One region of the Streptomyces sp. NPDC090022 genome, then DNA from elsewhere that is predicted to be linked to it. Evidence: riboswitches for the same ligand, from Rfam matches in the RefSeq annotation. Region 1 holds a riboswitch; each other region holds the start of a gene.
What was found. A riboswitch is a leader RNA that binds a small molecule or an ion and turns the genes downstream of it on or off. The one in region 1 is predicted to bind cobalamin.

Region 1 (5,610 bases):
CCGGCGTGGACGCGGGATGCGCGGTCGACGAGCCAGACGGCATCGGCCACTCGCAGGGCCAGCTCCAGATCGTGGGTGCTGACCACGACGGTCAGTCCCTTGTCCCGGGCGAGGTCGCGCAGCAGCACGGTGAGTGCCACCCGTGAGGGGACGTCGAGGAAGGCGGTCGGCTCGTCGAGGAGGATGACCTCGGGCTCCTGGGCGAGGGCGCGCGCGGTCAGGACGCGCTGGCGTTCGCCGTCGGAGAGTTCGGCGGCCGGCCGGTCCGCCAGGTGGCCCGCGCTCACCGCCTGCAGCGACCACTCGACGGCCGCGTGGTCCGCGTCCGTGAGACGGCCGGTGAACCCGGTGTGCGGGTGGCGGCCGAGCCCGGCCAGTTCGCGTACGGACAGCAGCCCGGGATCCACCCTGTCGGTCAGGACGACCGCCAGCCGGCGGGCGAGCGCGGTCGGCGAGGTCTGCGCCAGGTCCGCGCCGCCGATCCGGATCCGGCCGCCGAGCGGCGGGAGGAGCCCGCACAGGGTGCGCAGCAGTGTGGACTTGCCCGCGCCGTTCGGGCCGAGCAGTACGGTCAGTTCACCGGCCCGTGCCTGCAGGTCCAGCCCCGACAGCACGGCCCGGCCCGCGCCGCGCCCGCGCGGCGACCGGGTGCGGTAGCCGACGTCGAGCCGCTGGGTGGCGAGACCGCCGGGATGGTCGGGTCGTGCGTCGGCCTTGTCCGTGGCGGTCTCGGTCATGGTGTCGGTCACGAGGCGACTCCTTGTACGCCGCGACGGCTGCGGATCAGGAATGCGATGACGACGGGGGCGCCGAACAGCGAGGTGATGGCGTTCAACGGCAGTACGGAGTCCGTGCCGGGCGGCTGGCTCAGCAGTGCGCACGCCAGCGCGAGGAAGGCCCCGGCGAGCATGGACGCGGGGATGAGTGCCCGGTGGTCCGAGGTGCCCAGCGCCACCCGCGTCAGATGTGGGACGGCCAGGCCCAGGAAGGCGACCGGGCCGCAGAACGCGGTTGCCGCGCCCGCCAGCAGCGAGGTGCCGAGCAGTGCCAGATCGCGGCTGCGGCGCACGTTCAGGCCCATGGTGCGGGCGTAGTCCTCGCCGAGCAGCAGGGCGTTGAGGCGTTTGGCGGTCAGCAGCGCGGTCAGCAGGCCCGTGCCGATGACGGGCAGCATGACGTGGAGGTCGGGCCAGGTCGTGGCGCTGAAGCTGCCCAGGCCCCACATGACGAACTGCTGGGCGCGTTCGGGCCGGGCGTAGACGAGCATGACGCCGACCACGGCGGTGGCCGCCGAGCCGATCATGACGCCGATGACGAGCAGGGTGACGGCCGACTGAACCCACCGCGAGAGGAGCAGGACGAGGGCCAGTACGGCGGCGGCGCCGAGCGAGGCGGCGAGGACGACGCCCAGGCGCCCCAGGCCGGCCAGGTTTCCGGTGAAGCTTCCGGCGACTCCGCCCGTGCCGACGACCACGGCGGCGACGCCCATGCTGGCGCCCGAGCTCACCCCGAGGGAGAACGGATCGGCCAGTGCGTTGCGGAACAGGGTCTGCATCTGCACGCCCGCCACCGCGAGGGCGGCGCCGACGGCGGTGGCGGTCAGCGCGCGCGGCAGCCTGACCTGTTCGACGATCACGGTCCATCTCGGGTCGTCGGCGGTGCCGCCGAACAGGATCCGCACCACCTCGGCGACCGGCACCCGGTGGGAGCCGGTCGCGATGGTGAGGACGAACAGTGCGGCGGTGCCGGCCGTGAGGGCGAGGACGACGGCGAGGCGCCGCCGCCCCGGCCGTACCGCCCGCGGGGCGTCCGGGGCGGCGGCTTGCGCGGTTGTGGTGTGCGTCGTCACGCCTTGGGCACCTGGGTGTAGAAGGTGAAGGCGTGGTCCTTCGCCTGGTCCGGGTGCATCAGCGCGAAGAGGTCGGCGAGGACCAGGTCCGGGCGCAGCACACCGCGCTCGAAGTAGTCGTTGCCGCCGCCGGGGCCGAGCGCCTTGGTGTTCGTCCAGACCGCGCCTCCGGAGAGGGCCTTCAGCTGCCCGTACCGGCTGTCGGCCTTCACGGCGTCGGCGGTGGACTTCCACTTCTGGTCGGCGATCCAGACCGGGGCCTCGCCGCCCTTGGCGTACACGGCCTCGAAGTTCAGCTGGAGGTTGCCGGTGCCCGCCTCGCCGGCCCAGGGGTAGGTGCCGCCCGCGTCCCTGATCAGCTGCGCGGCGTAGCTGCCGCCGGCGGGCATGTACCAGGTGCCCTGGTACATCGTGCCGGGCAGGACATCGACGGGCTTGCCCGCCTTGACCGCCTGCGCGCCCTTCTCGGCGACCTTCCGGTAGTCACCCTCGATGGTGTCGAACACCTCGCCCGCACGCTTCTCCGCCCCGGTGAGCGCGGCCATCGCCTTGACCCACTCGGCGCGGCCGAGCGGACTCGGCTCCAGCCACTCGGCGTTGGCGACCACGGCGATCCCGGCCTGACGGAGCTTCGGATACTGCGGGTCGTCGGTGCCCTGGGTCATCAGCACGTCCGGCTTGGCACCGATGACCGTCTCCGCGTTGAGGGTCCGGTCCTTGGCGTACTCGGTGACCTTCCCTGCCTTCACCCTCTCGATCACCTCGGCCGAGCTGATGTTCGTGGTGCTCGCCACCCCCGTCAGGACGTCCAGGGTGCCGGTCTCGGTCAGCAGGGGCAGGTGGGTGGTGGAGGCGGAGTACAGGCTCTTGACGGGGACGGTGACCGTTTGCGCGGAGGCCAGTTCACCGGTCAGCTGCGGCTTCGGTGCACCGCACTTGACCAGCACGTACGATTCGGGCTTGCCCTTGGGGTAGGGCTCGTTGACGGTGAGGACCTGGTAGCTCTTCTCGTACCGGAGCGTGAAGTTCTTGGCGTGCTTCACCGCCGACTTGACCGGGAAGTAGTCCTTGGCCGGGTCGAAGTCCTTGATGCATCCCTTCCCGGCGGCCTGGGCCTTGGAGTCGGCGGGCGTGCCGGCGTCACCGCCGCACGCGGTGAGCGTGAGGGCGACGGCGATGAAGGCCGCCGCGGCGGCCTGAGGGCGGCCGGGCAGGACGGATCGTACGGACAAGGTGACTCCTGGTGGCGTGCGTAGGCAGTGCGCACCGGCAGGGCGGGGCGCGTGATGCGGCGTACGGGAAGGAACCCGCTGGAGGAGCAGGTCTTCAGAACCTGCGGGAACGGGCTGGTGCGTCAGGCCGGACAGGTCGGCTCCGACGGGCCGAGGGCAGCGCGAAGCTGCCACCACACATACGCGGGCACACGCGTGCCACCGCCTCTCCTGGGGAAATCCGCCCCGTACTTCGAGGTGCGACGGCGTGAGTCTCCTGACTCGGGATCAGTGCTTCTCCGGCCTTCCCACCCCCGGATGGGGCGGTGGCCATGGGCGGAGTCGCTCCCCCTACACAGTGGCGGTACCGTGCCGGAATCTCACCGGCTTCCTCGTTCCGCCGTCGCTTGTCGGACGGAAGCATCGCAGAAGCGGCCACGACCACGCCAGACCCACAACTGTGCGGCCGGCCACAGGGGGTGGGGTGTGATGTGAACGGCCCAGGGGCATCCCGCCCGTCCGGCGCGTCCGACCGAGGGACAACGCTGCCGCGGCGGCGGGGCCGCCTGCACCCCCGAACACGGCCTCGGCTCACGCCGACTCCGCCACCCAGGCGGAACTGCTGGGCCTGTGGGAACGAGACCCGGCACCCACCACCACGGCCCGCGGGACGGACGGGACCGGCCTCCGGTACAGGAGGAGGCATCTGCCGCTCGAGAGCACAGTGCAACGGTCTATCAGAGGGCGGCGGTGTATCCGGCGGGGCCGGAGCCGATGACGACGACGTCGCGTATGCCGTCGGCGGGGATCGTGTCGGTCACCTGGGTCACGCCTTGGCCTTGGCGTCGATCTCTGCGATCAGGCCCTCGATGAGGCCCTTGATCTCGTCGCGGATGGGGCGGACTGCCTCGACGCCCTGGCCGGCCGGGTCCTCGAGCTGCCAGTCGAGGTAGGTCTTGCCGGGGAAGTACGGGCAGGCGTCGCCGCAGCCCATGGTGATGATGTAGTCGGACGCCTGGGCGGCCTCGGGGGTGAGGACCTTCGGGGTCTGGTCGGAGATGTCGATGCCCAGCTCGGCCATGGCGGCGACAGCGGAGGGGTTGATCTGGTCGCCGGGCATCGAACCGGCGGAGCGGACCTCGACGCGGTCGCCGGCGAGGTGGCGCAGGAACCCGGCGGCCATCTGGGAGCGGCCCGCGTTGTGGATGCAGACGAACAGGACGGAGGCGGCTGGGGGTACCGCCCGGCCGCCAGGCTGGGGGAGAGCAGAGGACATGGTTCTTCCTTGGGGATCGGGCAATTGCGGGGCGAGCGGTCTTCAGGCAGCGCCGAGCTGGGTGAGCAGGTCGGTGATGCGGCTGTCGATGGCGTCGCGGATGTCGCGGACGACGGCGATCGGAGCGCCTTCGGGGTCGGGGACGGGCCAGTCGCGGACGGCCCCTGCCGCGAGGCGGTCGTCGGGCAGGAGGGGCGAGGAAGGCGTGGGCATGGCGTTCCTGTTCAAAGGAGCCGATAAGGTCGGCTCGGACTGGTGTCAGCCCCAGCTGATGTGACAGTATCAGTCCATGCTGACGTCAGTCGACACTGATCTGATCCGGGTTCTGGCCGACCCGCTCAGGCTCCGGATCGTGACCCTCCTCGCCAGGGAGACGCTCTGCACCACCCACCTCGTGGAGGAAACGGGTGCCAAGCAGACCAATCTCTCCAACCACATGAAGGTGCTGCGCGAGGCCGGGGTCGTCGAGACGGAGCCGTGTGGGAGGTACGTCTACTACCGCCTGCGCCCGGAAGTCATCGAAGCCCTCGCCGGTCAGTTCGCCGACCTCGCCCAGACCGCGCGTGCCACCGCTGAAGCGAACCTCAAGCGGTCCTGCCCGTAGCCTTCGCGCCGTGCCTCACCTGCCCGAGGAGAACCTGCCTTGACCGCCACCGAGCCCGTCGGCGCCGCCACCGCGGCGGAGGCCGCCATAGCCGCCGACGAGCCGTAGCCCGCCCCAGGCGCCACGCCGCCCCGCACCCCTTTGATTGCCCGTGCTGCGGCCGAGCTGGTCGGCACCGCCGCTCTGGTCGCGATCGTGGTCGGCGCCGGCATCCAGGCCACCGAGCTCACCGACGACGTCGCCTTGCAGCTGCTGGCCGACTCCACCGCCACCGTCTTCGGCCTTGGTGTCCTGATCGCCCTACTCGGGCCGGTCTCCGGCGCCCACTTCAACCCGGCCGTCACCCTCGCCGAGTGGTGGACGGCCCGCCGCGGCGGACCGGGCGTGAACGCCCGCGAACTCGCCGCGTACGTGCCCTCGCAGATCGCCGGTGCGATCGCGGGCGCGATCCTGGCGGACGCGATGTTCGGGCAGCCGCTGGTGAAGTGGTCGCAGCATGACCGCTCCGCCGGCAACCTGCTGCTGGGCGAGGTCGTCGCCACCGCCGGACTGATCCTGTTGATCTTCGGTCTGGCCAGGACCGACCGGCTACGGTTCGCACCGGTTGCGGTCGCCTCGTATATCGGTGCCGCGTACTGGTTCACCTCCTCCACCTCCTTCGCGAACCCGG
Region 2 (5,610 bases), on a different contig from region 1:
CGGAAGCCGACGCGGCCGCCTTCGCCAAGGTCCGGCTCGACAAGGAACGTGAGGCCGAGGACGGCTTCGACGGCTCCTGGGTCGCCCACCCCGGGCTCGTCCCCGTCTGCCGCGAGGTCTTCGACGGCGTCCTGGGCGACCGCCCGCACCAGCTCGACCGCACCCGCGACGACGTCGCCGTCACCGCCGCCGACCTGCTCGCCGTCCGGCGCACCAGCGCGCCACCCACACCGCACGGGGTACGGACCAACGTCGCCGTCTCGCTGCGCTACTTCGACGCCTGGCTGCGCGGCCGCGGAGCCGTGGCCCTGCACGGGCTGATGGAGGACGCGGCCACCGCGGAGATCGCCCGGACGCAGCTGTGGCAGTGGCTGCGCCACCGGACCGTCGACCGGGACGACCTGCTCGCCGTGATCGCCCAGGAGTGCGCGTCCTTCGCGGAGGAGCAGCCCGACGCGCTCGTCACGCAGGCCCGGGAGGTCCTGGAACGCGTCGCGCTGGCACGGGAGCTGCCCGCCTTCTTCACCCCCGACGCCTACACCCGCCACCTGGTCCGCAGGCAGGAGGCCCGCGCATGAACGACCGGATCCGCAGGGTCGGGATCGTCGGCGGCGGACAGATGGGCGCCGGTATCGCCGAGGTGTGCGCCCGGGCGGGAGTCGGCACCGTCGTCTGCGAGGCCGGCGCCACCGCCGCGCGGGCCGCCCGTGAACGCGTCGCCGTCTCCCTCGAACGCGCGGTCCAGCGCGGGAAGCTCGACCGGATCTCCGCCGAGGACGCCCTGGCCCGGCTGGTCTTCACCGGCGACCTGGACGACCTGGCCGACCGTCAGCTCGTCATCGAGGCCGTGACCGAGGACGCGGACGTCAAGACCGCCGCCTTCGCCGCCCTCGACAAGATCGTCGCCGACCCGGAGGCGATCCTCGCGACCAACACCTCGTCGCTGCCCGTGATGCGGCTGGGCATGGCCACCGGCCGGGCCGACCGGGTCGTCGGCCTGCACTTCTTCAATCCCGTGCCGGTCCTGCCGCTGGTGGAGGTCGTCTCCTCGCTGCACACCACCCGGCAGACCGTGGAGACGGTGGAGGCGTTCGCCCGTGACACCCTGGGCAAGACGGTGGTCAGGTCGCAGGACCGGGCGGGCTTCGTCGTCAACGCCCTCCTCGTCCCCTACCTGCTCTCGGCGATCCGCATGGCGGAGTCGGGCTTCGCCACCGCGGCCGACGTCGACGCGGCCATGGAACTCGGCTGCGCCCACCCCATGGGACCGCTGAAGCTGGCCGACCTCATCGGACTCGACACGGTCGCCGCCATCGCGCAGTCGCTCTACGACGAGTTCAAGGATCCCCACTACGCCCCGCCCCCACTGCTGTCACGGATGGTGCAGGCGGGGCGGCTGGGCCGGAAGACCGGCCGGGGATTCCACACCTACGACCGGGGCCGCTGAGGGACGCGGTGCGGGCGCCGGGCTGAGGGGCCCGGCGGTGCGTGACGGGCGGGGTGCGGCGGAGTGGTGTCCGCCGCACCCCCTCGTGGCGTCAGCCGTTGTCGGCCGCCAGTTCCGCGCGGACGGCGCGGGCGGCGGAGACGAGGTTCTCCAGGGAGGCGCGGGTCTCGGGCCAGCCGCGGGTCTTCAGGCCGCAGTCGGGGTTGACCCACAGCCGCTCGGCCGGGATGGCCTCCAGGCCCTTGCGCAGCAGCGCGGCGGCCTCGTCGGTGCTCGGGACGCGCGGCGAGTGGATGTCCCAGACGCCCGGGCCGGCCTCGCGCGGGTAGCCGTGCTCGGCCAGCTCACCGGCGACCTGCATGTGGGAGCGGGTGGCTTCCAGGCTGATGACGTCGGCGTCGAGGTCGTCGATGGCCTGGACGATGTCGCCGAACTCGGCGTAGCACATGTGGGTGTGGATCTGGGTGTCCGGCCGGACGCCGCTGGTGCTGAGCCGGAAGGACTCGGTGGCCCAGGCCAGGTAGTCGGCGTGGTCGGCGGACCGCAGCGGCAGCGTCTCGCGCAGCGCCGGCTCGTCCACCTGGATGACCGACGTCCCCGCCGCCTCCAGGTCGTTGACCTCGTCGCGGAGGGCGAGGGCCACCTGCCGGGCGGTCTCTCCGAGCGGCTGGTCGTCGCGGACGAAGGACCAGGCGAGCATGGTGACGGGGCCGGTCAGCATGCCCTTGACCGGCTTTGCGGTCTGCGCCTGCGCGTAGGTGGTCCAGCGCACGGTCATCGGCTCGGGGCGGGAGATGTCACCGGCCAGGACCGGCGGGCGCACGTACCGGGTGCCGTAGGACTGGACCCAGCCGTGCTGCGTGGCGACGTATCCGGTCAGCTGCTCGGCGAAGTACTGGACCATGTCGTTGCGTTCGGGCTCGCCGTGCACGAGGACGTCGATCCCGGTCTTCTCCTGGAAGGAGATCACCTCACGGATCTCGTTCTCGATCCGCTCCTCGTAGCCGGCGGTGTCGATCCGGCCGGCCCGCAGGTCGGCGCGGGCCACGCGCAGCTCGTCGGTCTGCGGGAACGAGCCGATCGTGGTGGTCGGCAGCACGGGCAGACCCAGATGGGCGCGCTGGGCCGCGGCGCGCTCGGCATACGGCTGGGAGCGGCGGCCGTCGGTGTCGGTGATCGCGGCGGTGCGGGCCCGGACGGCGGGGTCGTGGGTGATGGCGGAGCTCGCGCGGGACGCCAGGTCGGCGCGGTTCGCGGCGAGTTCGGCGGCGATGGTGTCGGTGCCCTGGGCGAGGCCGCGGGCGAGGGTGGCGATCTCGGTGGTCTTCTGGCGGGCGAAGGCCAGCCAGCGCCGGATCTGCGGGTCGATGTCGCGTTCGGCGGCGGCGTCCAGCGGGACGTGCAGGAGCGAGCAGGACGCGGCGACATCGACCCGGTCGGCCAGCCCGAGGAGGGTGCCGAGCGTGGTCAGGGACTTCTGGTAGTCGTTGATCCAGATGTTGCGGCCGTTGACCACGCCCGCCACCAGCCGCTTGCCCGGCAGCCCGCCGACCGCGGCGAGGGCGTCCAGGTTCGCGGCCGCGGAGTCGGTGAAGTCCAGGGCCAGACCCTCGACGGGGGCGGCCGCGAGGACCTGGAGGGCGTCGCCGAGCCGGTCGAAGTAGGAGGCGACCAGCAGCTTCGGCCGGTCGGTGGCCGCTCCCAGCTCGCGGTAGGCGCGGGCGGCGGCGTTCAGTTCGGCCGGGGTGCGGTCCTGTACCAGGGCGGGCTCGTCGATCTGCACCCACTCGGCGCCGGCGGCCCGCAGGTCGGCCAGTACCTGGGTGTAGACGGGCAGCAGCCGGTCCAGCAGGGTCAGGGGCTCGAAGTCCGCGGCCACGCCCGGGGCGGGCTTGGCCAGCAGCAGGTAGGTGACCGGGCCGACGAGGACCGGGCGGGCGGTGTGCCCGAGCGCGAGCGCTTCTTTCAGCTCGGCGACCTGCTTGGTGGAGTCGGCGGTGAAGACGGTGTCGGGGCCGAGTTCGGGGACCAGGTAGTGGTAGTTGGTGTCGAACCACTTGGTCATCTCCAGCGGCGCCACGTCCTGGGTGCCGCGGGCCATCGCGAAGTAGCCGTCCAGGGCGTCGGCCTCGACCGCCGAGCGGTGGCGGGAGGGGACGGCGCCGACCATGATGCTGGTGTCCAGGACGTGGTCGTAGTACGAGAAGTCACCGGTCGGCACCTCGTGGATGCCGGCTTCGGCCAGCTGCTGCCAGGCTGTACGGCGCAGGTCGGCGGCGGTGGTCCGGAGGGCGTCGGCGGTGACGCGGCCCTTCCAGTAGCCCTCGATGGCCTTCTTCAGTTCGCGGTTCTGCCCCTGGCGGGGGTAGCCGTACACGGTGGCTCGTGCTGCCGCGGCTGCGGGCTTCGCTGTCACGGAACTCTCCTTCGCGAGATGTGTCCAGAAACGTCCCGGCAACGGGACGCGGACGCGAAGGGAACGACAGAACGCGCGGACCCCGCCGCGGGACGAATGCCCGCACGTGCCGCTCGCTGTGTACGCCGACCCGCCCACGAGGTCACCGGGATCTCCGTAACGCGGAAACGGTTCCGCGCACGGGCAACGGGCAGGTCTTCGGACTCGCGGGCACGCCGGCCTCTGCCGAGGCAGGCACCTACTGGCCGTCGCTTCCCAGGACCGTTGTCCGGTCCCAGTGCGTATGACGGCGGTCGTTCCCGCTCACCGCTGCGGGGCAGTCCCGGATTCCCACCGGGTTCCCTCTTACGACGCATCCCGCCTGGCGGACGGGGCGAACCAGCTGCCCCGCCAGCCTAGAGGGCCGGATCGCTCAGCGGCGAGCATGTGTCCAACATCCGGACTCCGCCGAGGGCGATCTCCCCGCCGGGAGCCCGACTTCATGTGCTGGAAGGGGCTGGGGCTCCGTCGTCGCTCGTGTCACTCCGGATCGTTCCGGATGCCTTCCCCTGCGCGACGCCCCCTACGGTGTCGACGGCGCCCGCCCGACCGACCAGCAGGGAGCCGGGGAGCATGATGCCGACGACCGCCGCCACGGACCGCCCGACCGCCGCCGTCCTCGGGCGGCAGGAGCGCGAGGTGCTCGCCGCGGTCGGGTGCGGCTTGCGGGACGACGAGATCGCCGCCGCCCTCGCCGTCCCGGAGGGCGTCGTGGCCGCGGACCTCGCGCGGATCCTCGTGAAGCTCGGTCTGCGCGACCGGGCCGCCGCCATCGTGCACGCCTTCGACTGCGGCCTGATCGTTCCCGGCCGCGGCCCCCGCACCCGGCCGGCGAGCCCGGCGGCGCCGGCCGGCCCGAGGGTACGGATCTCGCTGCTCGGGCCCCTGCGGGCCTCGCGGGACGGGCGCCCCCTGGAGCTCGGGCACCTCCGGCAGCAAGCCGTGCTCGCGGCGCTGGCGTTCAGCACGGGCCGGACGCTCAGCCGGCGGGAACTCCTCGACGACGTCTGGGGGATGGAACCGCCGGTCACCAACGTGATCCCGGTCTACGTCTACCGACTGCGCAAGGCCCTCCGCCTCGGGGACGACCCGGACTCCGTCATCGAGCACGCCCGCTGTGGCTACCGGCTGGTCTCCGACGCCGTCGACGTCGACGTGGCCCACATGGAGGAACTCGTCACCGGTGTCGCGGCGGCCGAGCGCGCGGGCGAGCGGGCCGAGGCGGTCCGCCTGTGCGCCCAGGCGCTGGCGCTGTTCCGCGGCGAACCCCTGGCCGGCGTGCCCGGGCCGCTCGCCGAACTGGAGCGGCTGAGGCTGACCGAGCGCCGGATCGCCATCGCCCGGCGAAAGGCGGAGGGGCAACTGCGGCTCGGCCGGGGCGCGGACGCGATCGCCGAGCTGTTCCCGCTGACCGCGGCGCACCCCCTGGACGAGCAGCTGGCGGCGACGCTGATGCGCGCGCTGTACCTCGACGGCCGGCAGGCCGACGCCCTGACCGTCTTCGACGTCGCCCGCCGCCGCCTCGCCGACGAGCTCGGCGTACCTCCGAGCCGGCTGCTGCGCCGCACGCGGCTGACGATCCTGCGCGGCGACGACGCCCTGGGCCCGGGGCCTTCCGGCAACGCCTCGACCACGCGACGCCGTCACCCGTAGCCCGGCCGCCGCCGCTCCCCCCGCACCGCACCACTTCCCACGACAGAGAGGCACA
Region 3 (5,610 bases), 190 kb from region 1:
GCCGTGCAGCAGGGTGTGGCCGTCCGTCTCGTACCGGACGGCGTCCAGGCGCAGTTCCACGGGTTTCATCCGGTGATCCCCTCCACCCGGGTGGACCGCCGCAGCAGCCACAGGAAGAACGGTCCGCCGGCCAGCGCGGTGACCACCCCGACGGGTATCTCCTCGGGGGCGGCGGCGGTACGGGCGACCAGGTCGGCCAGGGTCAGGAACACCGCACCGCCGAGCGCGGCCACCGGCAGCAGCGCCCGGTGCCCGGCGCCGACCAGCATGCGCGCGGCGTGCGGAATCATCAGGCCCACGAAGCCGATCGCCCCGCTGTAGGCCACCAGCACCCCGATGACCAGCGAGGTGAGGACGAACACGGCGGCCCGGAAGCGCCCGGTGTCCAGGCCCAGGGTCCGCGCACCCTCCTCGCCGGCCAGCAGCAGGTCCAGCGGCCGGGCGAGCGCGAGCAGCAGGCCGGTGCCGAAGGCCAGGGCGGCGGCGGGCAGGGCCAGTTCGTCCCAGCGGGCCCCGCCGAGTCCGCCCAGCGTCCAGAACAGCACCGACCGGACCTGGTCGGCCTCGGCGGCGAGCACCAGCACCAGGCTGGTCAGGGCCGACAGGATGTACTGGACGGCGACCCCGGCCAGGATCAGTCGGCCGGTGGTCATGGTGCCGCCGCGCCGGGCCATCGCGTACACGGCGACGAGCGCGCCCATCGCCCCGGCGAACGCGGCGAACGGCAGACTCAGGCTGGTGGCCACGCCCGCGCCGACGCCGAGCACGAGGACCAGGACCGCCCCGGCGGAGGCCCCCGAGGAGGCGCCGAGCAGGAACGGGTCGGCGAGCTGGTTGCGTACGAGGGCCTGCAGTACGGTGCCGGACACCGCGAGCCCGGCGCCGACGACGGCCCCGAGCAGGACGCGTGGCATCCGCACGTCCCACACGATGGAGGCGAAGGCTCCGGTGCGTTCCCCGCCGAGCACGATGTCGAGCACCCGGCCGGGAGCGATCCGGACCGGCCCGAGGGCCAGCCCGGCCACGGCGGAGGCGGCGAGCGCGGCCGTGAGCAGGACGAGCACGAGGGCGAGGGGGGTGCGCGCCCTCACGCGGCGTCGGGGTGCAGGCCGCCGGCCAGGGACTCGACGGCGTCGGCGACGCGGACGCCGAGGACGGCCGAGGACAGCGGCAGTACCACGAACTTCTTGTCACGGATCGCGGGAACCTGCGCGAGGGCCGGGTCGTTCAGCAGGCGCTGCTTCTTGGCCTCGACGCTCGTGCCGCCGTAGTCGTAGATGAGGACGACCTCGGGCTTGCGTGCGATGACCTGCTCCCAGGACACGTCGCCGAAGGTGTCCTTGAGGTCGGCGAACACGTTCGTGCCGCCGGCCAGGGAGACGATCTCGTTGCCGATGCCCTGGCCGCCGGAGGTGGAGGCGGCGCCCTCGCCGGAGTCGTACACGAAGACGGCGGGCCGGGGCTTGTCCTTGACCCGGGCGGTGACGGCGTCGATGCGGCGCTGTTCGTCCTCGATCAGGCGGGCGCCGCGCTCGGGGACGCCGAAGGTGCGGGCGACCTCGGTGATCTCGGTCTTGAGCTGGGCGAGTCCTACGGGTCCGTCGGTGCAGTACTCCACGTTCAGGCGGGTGTTGATCCCGCTCTTCTGCAGGCCCTCGCGGTCGCGGCCCTGTGCCTTGTCGAACGCGCTGCGGTAGCCGCCGTAGACGAAGTCGGGCTCGGCGCCCAGCAGCAGCTCCTTCGAGGGGTACTCCTTCGCGAGCACCTTGATCTTCCCGTAGGCGCCCTGGTAGCGGGGCAGGACCGCGTCGTCGAGGTAGGCGGTGGCGGCGATGCGGTCCTCGAGGCCGAGGGCGAGGAGGAGTTCGGTGGCGTGCTGGTTCATGGTGACGGTACGTCGGGGCGGGGCCGTGAAGGTCGTGCTCACGCCGCAGTTGGTGACGGTGTACGGGAATCCGTCCGCCGGGGCCGCCGGGGCCGCCGAGGCGGGGCCGTCGCCGGCGGGGGCTCCCGCGCACGCGGTCAGGGGTATCAGGAGCGCGAGGGGCGCGAGCGTACGCAGTGCGGCACGGCGGGCGCGGGCGCGGGACAGCGGCATGGCGAAGCCTCTCCGGGGGATCCTCGTCCCCTGGTCGACGTGAGGAGGCGGTGCGTCAGTGTCTGACTCCCGGAACCCGTCGGGATCCGGTCACAGTGGCGGGACCGCACCGGAATCGCACCGGTTTCCTGTCCTGCACCGCCTGGGGTGACGCAGCCCAGTCTGCCAGACGCCTCCGCGGGCCCGGCGGCCCTCTTGACCCAGCTGGTCCAGACCAATAGTTTCCGGGGTGCACAGCGCACGTCCATTGCCCGCATCCGCAAAGGAAGCCCATGCGCCGCAGCATGCTCGGCAGGCTGGCCGTCGCCGCCGCCTGCTCCTTCTCCCTGCTGGCCGCGTTCGCGCCCGCCGCCGGCGCCGCCGCCGACAGCGGCCCCGACCGGGACCGCGACCACGGCCGCTCGTACAAGCGCGTCGGATACTTCACCCAATGGGGCGTCTACGGACGGGACTTCCAGGTCCAGGACCTCGACACCAACGGCACCGCCGGCAAGCTCACCCACATCAACTACGCCTTCGGGAACGTCGGCCCGGACGGCAGGTGCTTCACCGGCAACGTGCCGGGCGAGGCCGACGCCTGGGCCGACTACGTCCGTCCGCTGGCCGCGGCCGACTCCGTCGACGGAGTGGCCGACGACGCCCAGCAGCCGCTCGCCGGGAACTTCAACCAGCTGCGTGAGCTCAAGGCCAAGCACCCTGGTCTGAAGGTGCTCATCTCGCTGGGCGGCTGGAGCTGGTCCACCCACTTCTCGGACGCCGCCCGCACCCCCGCCTCGCGCAAGGCGTTCGTCTCGTCCTGCATCGACCTGTACATCAAGGGCAACCTGCCGCAGGACGGCGCCCGGGGCGGCGCGGGCGCGGCCGCCGGGCTCTTCGACGGCATCGACCTCGACTGGGAGTGGCCGGGGTCGGCCGGGGACACGGACACCACGTACCGGCCGGAGGACAAGCGGAACTTCACCGAGCTGGTACGGGAGTTCCGCACCCAGCTGGATGCGTACGGACGCGCCCAGAAGCGGAGGTACGAGCTGAGCGCCTTCGTGCCGACCGCCCCCGCCAAGATCGACGCGGGCTTCGAGGTCCGCCGGATCATGCGCGACCTGGACTTCGTCACGCTCCAGGGGTACGACTTCCACGTCTCCGGGGAGCCGAGGACCGCCCAGCAGTCCGCCCTGTACGCCCGGGACGACTTCAGCGTGGACGGCACCGTCGAGGCCTGGCAGCGGCGGGGCGCGCCCGCGCACAAGCTGGTGATGGGCATGCCCTTCTACGGGCAGGGCTGGACCGGGGTCAGCGGCGGCGGGGACGGCATGGGGCAGCCCGCGACCGGCCCCGCGCCGGCCACCTGGGCGGCCGGGTACGAGGACTACAAGGCGCTGCGGAAGCTGGCGGACTCGGGCGCGTACACGGTGCACCGGGACCGGCGCGGCGGACACGCCTGGCTGTTCGACGGCACCACCCTGTGGACGTACGACGACCCGCAGGTGCTGCGGGCGAAGTCGGCGTACGTACGGGAACACGGGCTGGGCGGCGCGATGTTCTGGTCGCTGGACGGGGACACCGCGGACGGCGAGCTGATGACGGCCGTGGACCGCGGCCTGCGGGGGCGCTGACCCCCTTCCGATCGGACACCGCCGGGCCGCCGACACTGCTCCGGCCCGGCGGTGTTCCCTTTCCGGGGACGGCTCGCGCGGTGCGTGGCGGGCCCGCGATCCGGGGCCGGTCCGAGCCCCCGATCGCGGTTGTCCGGGGTGGCAGCCCCCGCCGCCTGACCGCCACCGCCCGAGCCGGAGCCGGAGCCGCGGCCAGGGACCAGCCAACGGATTTCGGCCACGGATCTGTTGCTTGGCTGAAACCAGTGCAATGCTGTGACTGCGGTGACTTCTCCGACCCCCGAGGAGAGGTCCGAGGCCGCCGCCCGGGCACCCCCGGCCCGGGCGCGGCCGCCGCGCCCCGCTCCCTCCCGGCTCCCCACGGGAGGGTCCCCCTTGGCAGGCCGCCCGGTCCCTCCGGGCGCCCGGACCGTCACGGCCCGGGCACCGTGGCCGTGCGATGGGCGGTGGCGAGTGCCGAGGTCGCCGTGAAGGCGGGGACGTGGCCCGTGCCGCCGCGGGCACCGACCGAGAGAGACGCGGCCGCCATGCCGTAGGCGACGGCGTCCCCGAGGGAGTCCCCCAGCGCGAGACGGGCCGTCGTCGTGCCCATGAAGCAGTCACCGGCCCCGGTCGCGTCGACCGGAGCGGGGTTCGCCGGGACGGGCAGGGACGTGACCGTCGCACCGTCGTGCAGGAGCAGCGCGTCGGCACCGGTGGTGACGGCGACGGCCCGGGCGCCCAGGCGGCGGCAGCGGTCGGCGGCGGCGCGCGGATCGGCGGTGCCGACCAGGGCGAGGGCGTCCGCCGGGCAGGAGGTCTTCAGCAGACCGGCCAGCGGGGCGATCCGGGCCAGCAGGGCCCGGGCCGCCGCGCGGTCGGTGAGCCGGGGACGGAAGTTGAGGTCGTAGCTGAGGTGTCCCCCGGCGCGGTGCACGGCCTCGGCGGCGGCGACGACCGCATCCCGGCTGCTGGGCGAGAGCGCGCCGGTGATGCCGCTGGTGATGAGTGCCGTGGAGCGGGTGAGGAGGTGGTGCCAGGACGCGATGTGGTCGGGAGAGAGGGTGGAACCGGCGCTGTGGGCGCGCCAGTAGACGAACTCCCGCTCGCCCCGGGTGTCGGCGCACAGCAGGTAGGCCCCGTTGGGACGTGGGGCGCGGTGGACGTGGGTGATGTCGACGCCGAGACCGGCGGCTCGCTCCAGCAACGGGACGCTGAGCTCGTCGTCGCCGACGACGGCGAGGAGCGCGGTCCGCGCCCCGGCGGCGACGGCGGCGGCCGCCGCGTTCAGGGCGTCACCGGAGTAGGCGATCCGGGCGGCGGTCCCGTCGGCGGCGTCCCGCAGGGCGGCGTCGGCATGGATCTCGACCAGCACCTCGCCGAGGACGAGGACGTCGTAGGCGGGAGCGAGGGGGGTGGGAGCGGCGGGGGTGGGGGCGACGGGGGCGGGAGCGACGGGGGCGGCAGCGGGGCGGGGCACGGGGGCCGGGGGCGTGGTCATCGGCGTGGAGCGCATGCGGGGCAGGCACAGGGCAGGGACAGGTCGGTGAAGACGGCGGCCAGTTCGGCCGGGTCGGCGGGGAGGCCGGCGCCGATGCCGACGGCGGCGGCTCCGGCCGCGAGCCATTCGTGGATCTCGGCGGGCCGGATCCCGCCGGTGGGGATGATCAGTGCCTCGGGGAGCACGGCCTTGAGGGAGCGGATGAACCGTGGGCCGCCGACGTGTGCCGGGAAGACCTTGGCGGAGCCGCCGCGGCGCGCGGCGGCGGCGATCTCGCCGGGCGTGAAGCCTCCTTCGACGAACACCGCGCCACGCCGGTCGGCGACCTCCCGGACCTCGGGCGCCGGGTGCGGCGAGACGAGGAAGCCGGCCCCGGCGTCCAGGGCGGCCTCGGCCTGCGCGGCGGCGGTGACCGTGCC
Region 4 (5,610 bases), on a different contig from region 1:
CCGTCAGGGCCAGGTGGGTGCCCAGCTCGCCGGGGGCCAGCGCCAGCAGGTAGGTGCCGCCGACGTCGGGGACGAAGCCGATGCCGGTCTCCGGCATGGCGACCCTGGACCGTTCGGTGACGATCCGGACGCTGCCGTGGGCCGAGACCCCGACCCCGCCGCCCATCACGATGCCGTCCATGAACGCCACGTACGGCTTGGGGTAGCGGGCGATGCGCGCGTTCAGCCGGTACTCGTCCCGCCAGAAGTCCGCCGAGGCGTGGCCGCCCGCGCGGGCGTCCGCGTGGATGGCGCGGATGTCACCGCCCGCGCACAGGCCCCGCTCACCGGCGCCCGAGATCACCACGGTCTGTACGGAGGGATCCCGCTCCCAGGCGGTCAGCGCCTCCCCGATGCGCAGCACCATGGGGTGGCTGAGGGCATTGAGGGCCTTGGGACGGTTGAGCGTGATGTGTCCGGCCCGGCCCTCGACCGCCAGCAGGACCTCGTCCTGCGCCGCGTCCGTGTCGCGCATGATCTCGTCGGTTCCTTCCAGGAGGGGAACAGTCAGCTGCCGTAGCGCAGGGCGATGGTGTCACCCACGTTGATGATCTTCTCGCGCTGCGCGCCGGCGAAGGCGGAGCCGTCGACGCTGACCTTCCAGGTCGAGCCACCGCTGTTGGAGACGCCGTTGACCGCGGTGATGGTGCCGGTGCCCGATGCGGGGGTCACGCTCGTGACGCAGCCCGCCGGGGTGGCGCCGGTGGTGGCCGCGGCCAGGACGTCGCCGAGGGTGGTGGTCGTACCGGTGGGCGTGAAGGCCACCGAGCAGACCTTGAGGCCGCCGGTGCCGTCGTCGACGGTCAGGGCCAGCTTGGTCGCCGTACCGGCGGTGAAGGTGCTCTGCGCCACCCACTGCGGGGCGCCCGGGGTGACCGGGACCGGCGGGGCGGTGGTGAAGCCGCCGCCGGCGACCGCGCGCAGGGCGTCGATGGAGGCGTAGGACGTCGGCGTGGTGTCGGCCGGCTTGTACTTGAAGCCGCCGGCCGGGTTGAACTGGTTGGCGATCAGGAAGTCGATCGGGGTCCTGCCCGCGGGCGTGCGGAAGTCCCCGGTCTGCGGGTTGATGCCGCAGGCGTTCAGGCCCGCCACGCCCCAGCCGTTGGAGCTGGTGTTGATGCCGTACAGGGAGTTGAAGGCGCCGGTGGTGTTGGCCAGCTTGCCCTTGAGGAAGTTCTTCGCCTGGACGACGTCGGCGTCGGTGCCCGGGACCCCGGAGACGCACAGCGCGGCCATGGCGGCACCCGTCATATCCACGTCGCTCGCGGAGTTGAGGACGGTCGGGTTGCCCTCGGCCTTCTGGTACGTCCAGCCGCCGTCCACGTGCTGGTTGGCGCGGATCCGGGTGACCATGGCGTCGGTCAGCGCCTGCGGGACGCGGTTGCCGCCGGCCTGGGTCTTGGCGCCGCCCAGCGAAAGGGCCGCGAACACGGTGCCGTTGAAGTTCCCGGACGGGCCGAAGTAGCCCGCCTCCGCCGTCTGCCAGTACGAGTAGACGTGGGCGATGAGGTTGCGGGAGGCCGAGACCCGGGCCGGGTCGATGCCGGCGGCGTACGCGTTGAGCGTGCCGCGCTCGTAGTCGGTGACCACGGGGGAAGCCTGCGGCCAGCCCGCCGTCGAGAGCAGGTTGCGGTAGACGGTCCGGGCGTTCTTCGTGGTGTCGCCACCGGGGTGGACGTCGGCGACGGCCGTACCGCTCGCGGCGAAGGCGGTGAACGCCCACTCGTTGGACAGTCCGGCGCCGGCGTACGAACCGTCCGCGGCCTGGAGGGACTTGAGGTAGGCGACGCCGTTGGTCTTGGACGTGGCGATCTGCGCGGGCGACGAGGTCGCGGCGGCGGGCAGCGCGGTGAGGGCGAACGCGGCCAGCGCGGCGGGCACCGCGAGCGCGAGGCGGCGGGAGGTACGGGGACGGGACATGGCCTGCTCCTGGAATCGGCGGACGCCGACCGCTGCCGGCGAACTCCCCCGACGCCGCGCTCCACGCGCGGCCGGGCACACCGGAGGGCCGCCGCCCGGAACGCGTGGTACGGCTTCCTGTACTGCATCGCCGGATGGGCATTCGGGCTCGGAAACGGCCCCTGCCGTCCCACACCGCTGCGCGTCAGCTCCGGCTTCGCACCGGATTCCCCCATGTGGCAGCCCAGGACGCTACCCGAGTGATCAATGGTCCGCCAGCCACCCCGGAGCGGGCTACGGGCGCCGCTGGAGCGCCGCTCCAGTGAGACGCAGAGCACCTTGACGCTGTCTTTATCCGCGTGTTCCACTCCGACTGATAAGCACTCAGCTCCAGGGGAAGCCGGTCTGAATCCGGCGCTGACCCGCAGCCGTGGGCCCGGCATCGTCCGGGCGAGCCGGAATGCCTGGGGCCAGGTTTCAGCGAGAAGCGCCGTCGCGGACTACGGCGTGGTTCGATCGGCTTCCCCGGGGCCCACGGTGCCCGGCGGGAGCCCTTTGCCACGCACGCGTCCGCCCGGCAGACACGAGGGGCCGTGGTGGGGACCGCAGAGCAAGCAGAGCAACGCGTCGGGGGCAAGCGGCTGCTGTCGCTCGTGTCCGCGGCGCTGCTGACGTTCACGGCGGGCGTGGCCTTCCTGAGCGGCAGTACGTCCGCCTCGGCCGACCCGGTCGAGGGCTGCACGGCGACCACCGGCGCGATCGTCGCCGTCGACTTCGGCCCGTTCGGCGGCAAGGTCGAGCGGGGCTGCGACACCACCCCCACCACGGGGTACGACCTGCTGCACGAGGCCGGCTTCACCACCGAGGGCACCGTCCACGACGGCCCCGGCTTCATCTGCCGGATCGGCAACGGCTCCTTCAACTCCGGTACGCAGTACCCCACTCCGGAGAACGAGGACTGCGTCCTCACCCCGCAGGCCTCCGCCTACTGGTCGTACTGGATCGCCTCGCCCGGCCAGCAGAACTGGACGTACAGCCCGCTGGGCGCGATGGCCCGCCAGCCGAAGCCGGGCGACGTGGACGCCTGGGTGTTCGGCGGTACGGACATCGGCGGGACGCGTGGCAAGCCCACGTTCTCCCCCGACGACGTACGCGCCGGGGGCGGCGGCCCCCGCCCCACGCCGACCGGGCCGACCGGCCCGCCCACCGTGCCGCCGGGCACCGTCGACGTGCCCGCCGCCACGCGCTGGCTCACCGGCCGGCTGACCGACGGGCAGCGGATCGTCGACGAGGGCTCCACCACCCCGAACCACCTGCTGACCACCGAGGTCGTCTACGCCCTCGCGAGCGCCGACCGCGAGAGCCCGGCGGCCCGGAGGATCGCGGACTTCCTCGCGACGCCCGAGCAGACGGACGCGTACGCCTACCCGGCGGGCAAGGACGGCATCCCGGACGCGTCCGCCGCCGCGCGGCTCGCGCTCGTCGCCGAGGCCACGGGCAAGGACCCGCGCGCCTTCGGCGGGCACGACCTGCTCGGCGATCTGGTGAAGTACGTCTGCCCGCGCGACATCGGCGACGGCGAGACGGTGGAGGGCTGCCTGACCAAGGGCGACTTCCGCACCACCGGCCAGGCCGACGCCCAGGCGATGGCCGTCATCGCGCTGCTGAACGGCGGGGTGACCCCGCCGGCCGACGCCGTGAACCGGCTGACGCTGCTCCAGTGCGAGGACGGCGGCTTCACCGGCGTCCTCATCCGCGCGGGCGAGTGGTGCGACAGCGACGCGAGCTCCACCGGCCTGATCGCCCTGGCCCTCAAGCGGGCCGGCGGCCACGACACGGTCGTGGAGAAGGCCCGCGCCCATCTGCGCAAGGCCCAGCTGCCCACCGGCGGCTGGCCCGCCGCCGCCTACATGACCACCGGCAGCGCGAGTTCCACCGGCTGGGCGGCGCAGGCGCTGCGCGCCCTCGGCGACACCGCGCACGCCGACGCGGGTCTGTTCTGGCTCTCCAAGCAGCAACTCCCCGAGGGCGGCTTCTCCTTCGAGGAGGGGCTGACCGACTCCCAGGTGTACGCCACCGCCCCGGCGGTCGTCGCGGCCGGCAGGACGGACCTGGTGGCGCTGACCACGCGGAAGACCGCCCCGACGCCCACGCCGACGCCCACGCCCACGCCCACGCCGACCCCCACGCCCACGCCGACCCCCACGCCCACGCCGACGCCCACCCCGACCCCCACGCCGAAGCCGACGCCCACGCCCACCCCGACGTCGACCGGCCCCAAGCCGACCGTCCCGCCGGGTGACGGGCCCGACCTCCAGAAGGCCACCGCGTTCATCACCAGCCCCAAGAACCTGATCCAGGGCCGGTACTACGAGGAGGAAACCCGCAACTTCGCCACGTACGGCCTGACCATCGACGGTGCCTACGCGCTCGCCGCCACCGGCACCGACGACGCCACCCTGCGCAACATCGTCGACTTCCTCGACAAGGGCGGCAAGGACGGCTCGGGCCGGACCGTCCACGACTGGACCCTGATCGGCACCAAGTACGCCGTCGGCGGCGCCATCGGCAAGACCGCGCTGCTCGCCGAGGCCGTCGGCCGCGACCCGCGCAACTTCGGCGGCCAGAACCTCCTCGCCGCCCTGGCCAAGGACACCTGCCGGGCACCGAGCCCGAACGCCAAGGCCGTCCCGTTCTGCGGCGGCAAGGGCGCCTACGGCAACGCCCAGTCCGTCTTCGACCAGTCCCTCGGCGTCATCGCGCAGGTCCGCGCCGGCGAGTCGGCCGCCGCGGCCGAACCGATCGCCTACCTCAAGAGCCTCCAGCGTCCCAACGGCTCCTTCGACAGCATGCTCGTCACCGCGAGCGGGGACGACGTGGACTCCACCGCCATGGCCGCCATGACCCTGGACCTGCTCCCCGACGCGCAGTCGCAGGCGGCCGTGGACAAGGCCGTGGCCTGGGTCGCGGCGCAGCAGTTGCCCGACGGCGGCTTCCCGGGCGCCTCCGGCAACTCCGTCAACTCCGCCGCCCTCGCCATCCAGGGCATGTCCCTGGACGCGGGGAAGTACGAGGCGCAGATCGCCAAGGCCCGTAAGTTCCTGGCGAGCCAGCAGAACGCCGACGGCGGTTTCAACACCGCCAAGGACAAGCAGCCCGGCTCCAACGTCCGCGCCTCCGTACAGGCCCTGGGCGGCACCACCGGCATCTCCTTCGCGACCCTCACCCGCAGCCTCGACGGCACCACGCCGCAGCCGATCCCCACCATCACCGCCACGGAAGGTGCGTCGGGCGGCAACGGCGGCACGGGAACCTCGGGCAGCACCGGTGGCGCACCCGTCATCATCACGCCCGGCGACACCTCGGGCACCACGGCAGGCGCGGGTGGCACCGGCGGCACCGGCGGCACCGGCAGCACCGGCGGCACCGGCGGCACCCATGGCACCGCCTCCCAGGGCGGTTCGGGCGGCAGCCTCGCCTCCACCGGTGTCCAGGTCGGCGCCCTCGCGGCCGCGGCCGCCGTGCTGACGCTGGCCGGCTGGCGGCTCGTCGTCACGGCCCGCGCCCGCCGCAACTCCGCGGAGGGCGGCCGGTGATCGCCCGCCTGACCCGTACCGCCGCCCGCACCGTCGTACGGGCGGCGGCCGCCCTCGGCCTGACGGTGGCCGCGCT

Region 2: linked by a shared signal. The riboswitch ahead of metE (5-methyltetrahydropteroyltriglutamate--homocysteine S-methyltransferase) and the one ahead of ACIPXB_RS01885 (ABC transporter substrate-binding protein) in region 1 are both predicted to bind cobalamin.
Region 3: linked by a shared signal. The riboswitch ahead of ACIPXB_RS02690 (ABC transporter substrate-binding protein) and the one ahead of ACIPXB_RS01885 (ABC transporter substrate-binding protein) in region 1 are both predicted to bind cobalamin.
Region 4: linked by a shared signal. The riboswitch ahead of ACIPXB_RS23775 (hypothetical protein) and the one ahead of ACIPXB_RS01885 (ABC transporter substrate-binding protein) in region 1 are both predicted to bind cobalamin.

What each region holds. Positions count from the first base shown of each region.
Region 1 covers NZ_JBIVFN010000001.1:409,425-415,034, forward strand. The annotation lists gene ACIPXB_RS01875 (ABC transporter ATP-binding protein) at 1-749, opposite strand, end outside; gene ACIPXB_RS01880 (FecCD family ABC transporter permease) at 746-1,849, opposite strand; gene ACIPXB_RS01885 (ABC transporter substrate-binding protein) at 1,846-3,081, opposite strand; cobalamin riboswitch at 3,310-3,504, opposite strand; gene ACIPXB_RS01890 (arsenate reductase ArsC) at 3,887-4,336, opposite strand; gene ACIPXB_RS01895 (hypothetical protein) at 4,379-4,549, opposite strand; gene ACIPXB_RS01900 (ArsR/SmtB family transcription factor) at 4,626-4,940, shown strand; partial or broken gene ACIPXB_RS01905 (aquaporin) at 4,980-5,610, shown strand, end outside.
Region 2 covers NZ_JBIVFN010000025.1:78,250-83,859, forward strand. The annotation lists gene aceB (malate synthase A) at 1-578, shown strand, start outside; gene ACIPXB_RS30775 (3-hydroxybutyryl-CoA dehydrogenase) at 575-1,447, shown strand; gene metE (5-methyltetrahydropteroyltriglutamate--homocysteine S-methyltransferase) at 1,539-3,863, opposite strand; cobalamin riboswitch at 4,056-4,211, opposite strand; gene ACIPXB_RS30785 (BTAD domain-containing putative transcriptional regulator) at 4,479-5,555, shown strand.
Region 3 covers NZ_JBIVFN010000001.1:599,676-605,285, reverse strand. The annotation lists gene ACIPXB_RS02700 (ABC transporter ATP-binding protein) at 1-69, opposite strand, end outside; gene ACIPXB_RS02695 (FecCD family ABC transporter permease) at 66-1,091, opposite strand; gene ACIPXB_RS02690 (ABC transporter substrate-binding protein) at 1,088-2,098, opposite strand; cobalamin riboswitch at 2,134-2,269, opposite strand; gene ACIPXB_RS02685 (glycoside hydrolase family 18 protein) at 2,371-3,711, shown strand; gene ACIPXB_RS02680 (PfkB family carbohydrate kinase) at 4,124-5,191, opposite strand; gene ACIPXB_RS02675 (bifunctional 4-hydroxy-2-oxoglutarate aldolase/2-dehydro-3-deoxy-phosphogluconate aldolase) at 5,188-5,610, opposite strand, start outside.
Region 4 covers NZ_JBIVFN010000014.1:166,916-172,525, forward strand. The annotation lists gene ACIPXB_RS23770 (enoyl-CoA hydratase/isomerase family protein) at 1-514, opposite strand, end outside; gene ACIPXB_RS23775 (hypothetical protein) at 547-1,959, opposite strand; cobalamin riboswitch at 2,075-2,213, opposite strand; cobalamin riboswitch at 2,333-2,403, shown strand; gene ACIPXB_RS23780 (prenyltransferase/squalene oxidase repeat-containing protein) at 2,535-5,534, shown strand; gene ACIPXB_RS23785 (hypothetical protein) at 5,531-5,610, shown strand, end outside.